Regions from separate parts of the Limnohabitans sp. TEGF003 genome, predicted to be linked through region 1. Evidence: predicted binding sites of a transcription regulator. Region 1 holds the regulator's gene; the other holds the start of a gene.

Region 1 (3,202 bases):
GGAGTCACTCAGCGCCACCAGGCCTTGCGACTGCATGTCTTCGAGCTGGCTCAGCTCTTTGGCAAACAGGGTTTTGAAATCGACCAACCAGGCCAGGTTGATGGACTCGTATTGCAAATGGCCCTGGCACATCAGCGCCATGATGACCGAGCGGCGAATCAGGTCGTCGCGCGTGAGCGCCAGGCCCCGCACCACTGGAAAGTGGCCCTGATCGAGCAGGTCACAGTACTCTTCCATGGTCTTGGCGTTCTGGCTGTAAGTCGCGCCGATCCGCCCGATGGAGGAGACGCCCAAGGCAATCAGGTCGCAATCGGCTTGCGTGCTGTAACCTTGGAAGTTGCGGTGCAAACGCCCTTGCCTTTTGGCCACGGCCAAGGCGTCGTCGGGCAAGGCGAAGTGGTCCATGCCAATGTAGACATAACCCGCATCGGTCAAGGCGTCGAGCGAGCGCGACAGCATGGACACTTTGGCTGCACCCGAGGGCAATTCTTGCGCATGGATGCGGCGTTGGGGCTTGAAGCGTTCGGGCAGGTGCGCATAGGCATACAGCGCAATGCGGTCAGGACGCAGACTTTTCACCTGCTCAAGTGTGCGGTCAAAGGACTCGGGGGTTTGCAGAGGCAGGCCGTAAATCAGATCGACGTTGACCGACTCGAAGCCGAGGCGGCGAGCCGCTTGAACCAGTTGAAACACCTGCTCGGACGGCTGTATGCGGTGCACGGCTTTTTGCACCGCAGGGTCAAAGTCCTGCACGCCGAAACTCAGGCGGTTGAAGCCCAATTCGGCCAGCACGGCCAGTCGACTGTCGTCCACGGTGCGCGGGTCCACCTCGACAGAGTATTCACCGCCCGGCACGAATTCAAAATGCTCGCGCAGCATGGCCATGAGTTGGCGCAGCTCTTCGTCGCTCATGAAAGTGGGCGTGCCGCCACCCAAGTGCAACTGGCTGACCGACTGCCCTCGCCCCAGGTGCCGGGTGTGCAGTTCAACCTCTTTGCCGAGGTATTTCAAATACGCGGCAGAACGCTCTTTGTGTTTGGTGATGATTTTGTTGCAAGCGCAGTAATAACAAAGCGATTCGCAAAACGGGATGTGCACATACAAGGACAGCGGTGTCTGCTTGCCCACCGTACCCGATTGACGCTGCACCAAGGCTTGCACATAGTCGGCCTCGCCAAAGGCTTCGACGAAACGATCCGCTGTGGGATAGGAGGTGTAACGCGGACCGGGCACGTCAAAACGTGTCAGCAATTCAGGCGTGATGACGGACATGCGGCTGCCCCTTAATTCGAATGTGTTCACAACAATGGTGCGACTTTGCCTGTTTGCCCCCACGCTTGTATTGACTCAAGTCAAACGCTTTACCGGTTTCCCGGGATTTCCTGCACAGACAGGGTATACCCTGAAATTCGGGGTCGTTTTCGGTATAAGCTCAAGACTTGATCTAAGGCAAATCCATTTCTCAACCATGAGATCAACCATGAATCCCCAAGCCATCAAAGTCGCCTGCTCCAATTGCAACCTGCGTGAGTTGTGCATGCCCATGGGCCTGAGCGAGCATGACCTCAACCGCCTCGACGATCTGGTGGCGGTGCGCCGCAAAGTCAAGCGCGGGACCACTTTGTTCACCAACGGCGAGAAGTTCACCTCGCTGTACGCCATCCGCACGGGATTTTTCAAAACCTGCCTGGCCACCGAAGATGGACGCGACCAGGTCACGGGTTTTCAGATGGCAGGCGAAATCATTGGTTTGGATGGCATCGTGAACGACCAGCACACCTGCGATGCGGTGGCCCTGGAAGATGCCGAGGTCTGTGTCATGCCGTTTGACCGCATCGAAGAGATTTCACGCGAGGTGACCGCGCTGCAAAGCCATGTGCACAAAATCATGAGCCGCGAAATCGTGCGCGAACACGGCGTGATGCTGCTGCTGGGCAGCATGCGGGCCGAAGAGCGACTGGCCGCTTTTTTGCTGAATCTGGTGCAACGTCTGCATGCCCGTGGCTTTTCCCAGTCCGAGCTGGTGCTGCGCATGACGCGCGAGGAAATCGGCAGCTACCTGGGTTTGAAGCTCGAAACCGTCAGCCGCACTTTCTCCAAATTCGTCGAGGAAGGCATGGTGGAAGTCAAACAACGCCATGTCCGCATTCTGGACACCGAAGGCCTGCAGCGTCTGGTCAACAACAACGCGTGCCATTGACGCCGCCCTGCGCACAGTCTGCCGGGCGATCGCCCGGCGCTACCGGGCAGCGGTTGACTTCAAACGGGGACATGCCCAGCAGCGTGGTCAGGGCGCTGGAGAGCATGGTCAGACCCCAAAACGCGAAAAAAGCCAAGGTGTAAATCGCTTGCCTGGACAAGTCCAGATCGCGCCCGAACCAGTGCAGGTCTCGCGGGTCGACGAAGGCGAACACCAGCATTTCCATCAGTCCGGCCACCAAAAAGGCAGGCCAGGCAATCCACATCCAACGTTGAGCCCGCATGGTGTCTCCCTTCGCCTCAGGGTTGAGTCGGTGCGGCAGCAGGCGCCTGGACCGCTGAGGGCAATTCGCCCGTGGCCGCGTGGTTGCGGCCTTGCATGGCTGGAGCATGCGTGATGCCCTGGCGTTCCTGCATGGCGCTGCGCGGCGTCACCTGAAGCACCGGGTCGGGGTTGCTGGCGGCAATGTAAAACGTGACCAATCCCGCCACGACCACCACGGCCGGGCCGCCCACCACCATCCAGACCAGGCCAAAGCGCCACCAGGGTTGACCCTCTTGGGGCTTGCGCAGTGCGTTGTTCATGTGTGTCTTTCTGAAAAGGAGGTCACCCATCAACGGGGAACCAGGAACACGGTTTTCTCGCTCAACTGTCCCACCACTTGGCCATCGGGCGCGCGTGAGGCGATGCGGAAATGGATCGGGTGCGAGCCCGCAGCGGCCGCATCATAGGGCAGCTGCAAACGCACCGAGACCCAGCGGGACTCGGTGGCGGCCACTTGCACCTCTGGCTCACCCACCAGCTTAAGGCCAGGCAAGCCATCGATCTGCAACTCAAAGTTCAAGTGGTGTTCGGCTGCATTCATGATTTGCAGGCGGTACACGTTCTCGATCTGACCGCCTGCAACGATGCGGGCCAAAGTGGCACGGTCGCGTTCGATGTCCACTTTGAAAGGCTGGCGCAGCCACAGGGATGCCCCGACACCGACGATGATGGCCCACA
Region 2 (3,202 bases), 1.1 Mb from region 1:
AACTGGCCGATCTGTGGACACTCGATTGCCGCCAGTACCGCGACCACCAGGCCTGTCTGGACCCGAACCGGGGCGGTGGTCGGGTGGTGGTGGGTTGTGATGCCCTGAGCGATCCGGCGCGCAGCATGCTGGGCGCGGCGCAAGAGCAATGGTTGACCGAGGGCCTGACGCGTAGCACCCGGCGCTGGAAACTGGTGGCGCAGTCCACACAAATGAGTTCGAGTGGCGTCAACACGCCTTTGGGGCGCAGTGCCTTCACCGATGGCTGGGACGGCTACCCGCAAGCCCGGGCCAGACTGCTCGGCACGGTGGCGCAGGCAGGGGTGTCCAATGTGGTGCTGTTGGGCGGCGATGTGCACATGAACGTGGCAGCCCAATTGCGCGTGCAAGCCAACGACGAGCGCTCGCCTGTGGTGGCCAGCGAGATCGTGACCACATCGGTCACCTCACGCGGTCTAGGTGAGAAGTTGTTGGCCCAAATCCGCGAGAGCAACCCGGACATCTTGCATGCCCGCTCGGACGAACGCGGTTACACCGTGCTGGATGTGCGGCCCGAGGGCGTGGCGGCAGAGTTCAGAACCACCCCCAACCCGGCCCAGGCGGACGGGGTTTTTCGCTCGCAGGGGCAGTGGGTTGTTCGCGCGGGGGTGCCAGGCTTGCAAAAAGCCTGACGCCCACCGGCCCGTGTGGATAAACGGGACTCTCGCGGTTTGAATTGAACAGGCTTAGGGATGACCGCAGGGTCTTTTTTTGGTCTGCCGGGCTAGAATCCGCCGATGAATACAGAAGCCCGTACACCGCCCAAAAAATCCTTCAAGGTCCAGATGCTCGCCGCCCGAGAGACGGCCATCATCCAGTCGGTCAACCGATTGCTGGCCGAAAAAGGCTTTGACGCGATGACGGTGGACGAAGTGGCGGCCGAGGTGGGCATTGCCAAGGCCAGTCTGTACAAGCACTTCACCAGCAAGGAAGAGCTGGCCTGCGCGGCCATGGTGACGGCCATGCGCAAGGCGCAAGAGTTCATCTCGACTTTGCCTGCCGAACAGGCGGCCATCGACAAGCTCAAGGCGGTGACCCGCTGGACGATGACCCTCAAACTGCAAGGCCTGATGCCTTCCTTGCCCAGCCAGAATTCCAGCCTGCGGGCCACCTTGATGGCCAGCAAGGACTACATGGATGGCTTGATGGAAGTCAGCGATGCGCTGGGCGGCTGGATTGAAAAAGCCCAGGCGCAAGGTCAGATCAACCAAGCCTTGCCTGCGGTGGCTGTGCTCTACACCCTGTTTGCACGGGCCTGCGATCCGGTGCTGGAGTTCCTCAAAATGGGCGAGCAGCACACCGACGAACAAATCCTCGACCTGGTGATGAGCACCTGTTTCGACGGCCTGAGCGCCCGCTGAGTTTGAGGTTCGCTTTTCCCGGTGGGAGCGAGCCCCTGCTCGCGAATGCTGGCTAAGGGCCGGGCTGATACCCCAATGCTCAGCGCACCAACAGCACGGGCACTTTGCAATGTGCCAGCACCTGGGTGGCGACCGAGCCCATGACCAGGTTGCCCAGCGTGCCGTGGCCGTGTGAGCCCATCACCACCAGGTCAAACTTGCCGCTGTCGGCGGTCTTGGAAATGGTCTCGCCCGCATGGCCCACCTTGGCCACGGTCTTGGCGTCGATGCCGTGACGCAACAGGAACTTGGTGACCGGGCCGAGCACTTTTTCGGCTTCTTCACGTTGGTAGGCGTCGACCACTTCTTTGCCCACGGCTGCGCGCGCACGGGGGGGCAGTTGTGGATTCACCGTCAGCAGGGTGTAGCTGTTGTTCGCGCTGAACAGTTCGTCATGCGTGGTCAGGTAGGCCAGCATTTTTTTGGTGTATTCGCTGCCATCAACGGCCAATAAGATTTTCATGAAGGTCTCCTGTTGCGGATCAAAGAAGTCTTGACTTTAACCGCAGCCTCAGAGCCCTGTCTTGACTTGGGTCATGAAATTTGACGGGATGCCGGGGCGTGTGTGACCCCATGTGATCTGGCATTCATTCAGAGTGCGAGCAGGCAGCCAGGCTGGAATTGCAGCTGCTCGTTTTTGTGCGCATAACCCAGCGGATTGGCCACCACGCGGCAGCCGTGTTGGGTGTAGTCGCTGGCGCAATGCAAATGGCCGTGCAGCCACAACTGGGCATGTGGCAGCAAGTGGTCCAGTGCATTGCAAAAACCGGCCGTGCCCGGCACGTGGCCGTAACGCGGATCAGCGCTGTGCAGGCTGGGCGCAAAGTGCGTGATGACCACGGTGGGTCCGTCAAACGGCTGGGCCAAGGCCTGGCTCAACCAGACTTGGCATTGCAGGGCCTGCTCGCGCAGGCCCTCGGCCAGCCAGGGCTCGCCACGGCGTGTGGTCAGGGTTTTGCGCAGGTAATAGTTGGCCGCCCGAAAAGCCTTCTCACGTGCCTTGAGCTGGCGTGTGTACTGGCTGTTGGGATGGTGAAAGTGGGCCGGAAATTTGGCAGATGTGGGGTCTGGCAAGGTCTGGCCTGCCAGCGGCCCCAGCGCATCGAAATCGGTCCACAGCGTGGTGCCGACAAAACGCACACCGCCCAGCTCCAGCACCTCGCGCTCCAGCCAGGTGATGCCCAAGCGCTGGCAGGTGCCCTGCAAACGGGCGTGGGCTTGGTCAAAGTCCAGGCCGTCGTATTCGTGGTTGCCGGGCACAAACAGCACGGGCGTCGGCCAGCCGTGCAGCGGCGAAAACCGCGCCAGGCCAAAGTCGCCATCGCCGGACGCGGCCAGTGCCGAGCCGGTTTGGTACGAGCCGATGTCACCGGCCAGCACCAGCACATCGGCACCCGGCGCGGGCGTGGGCATGAAGCCGGGGTTGGACTCCAGATGCAGGTCCGACAGGAGCTGGATGTTCATGCCATTACCCCCGTGGCTTCGGTGTCGAAAGCCGCTTTCGCCACTTGCAGCAGCTGCTCACGCAGCCATTGGTGCGCGCCGTCGTGTTGCAGCCGCCGATGCCACAAAGCCTCGACATGCACGGGGGGCACGTCCAGCGGCAGCTCACGCAGCAGCAACTGATCGCCCATGCCGGTGGTCGGTACAAAGTGTCGCGGCAGCACGGTGAGCAGGTCGGAGTTGACCACCACCTGCCCGGCGGTGAAAAACTGGTTCACCGTCATCACGATGCGGCGCTGTCGACCAATCGTGGCCAGCGC

Evidence for each region. The regulator FNR, encoded in region 1, switches genes on or off when oxygen is low (the NO sensors DNR and NnrR bind a similar motif). The targets are predictions, from matches to a motif close to TTGATNNNNATCAA.
Region 2: the regulator FNR is predicted to act here: its motif matches at 1,964-1,977, upstream of ACZ5RT_RS14965 (universal stress protein).

Annotation. Positions count from the first base shown of each region.
Region 1 covers NZ_AP029225.1:2,010,134-2,013,335, reverse strand. The annotation lists gene hemN (oxygen-independent coproporphyrinogen III oxidase) at 1-1,272, opposite strand, end outside; gene fnr (fumarate/nitrate reduction transcriptional regulator Fnr) at 1,481-2,200, shown strand; gene ACZ5RT_RS09960 (hypothetical protein) at 2,178-2,483, opposite strand; gene ACZ5RT_RS09955 (nitrogen fixation protein FixH) at 2,500-2,784, opposite strand; gene ccoG (cytochrome c oxidase accessory protein CcoG) at 2,814-3,202, opposite strand, start outside.
Region 2 covers NZ_AP029225.1:3,136,608-3,139,809, reverse strand. The annotation lists gene ACZ5RT_RS14975 (alkaline phosphatase D family protein) at 1-671, shown strand, start outside; gene ACZ5RT_RS14970 (TetR/AcrR family transcriptional regulator) at 777-1,400, shown strand; gene ACZ5RT_RS14965 (universal stress protein) at 1,480-1,902, opposite strand; gene ACZ5RT_RS14960 (metallophosphoesterase) at 2,031-2,903, opposite strand; gene ACZ5RT_RS14955 (LysR family transcriptional regulator) at 2,900-3,202, opposite strand, start outside.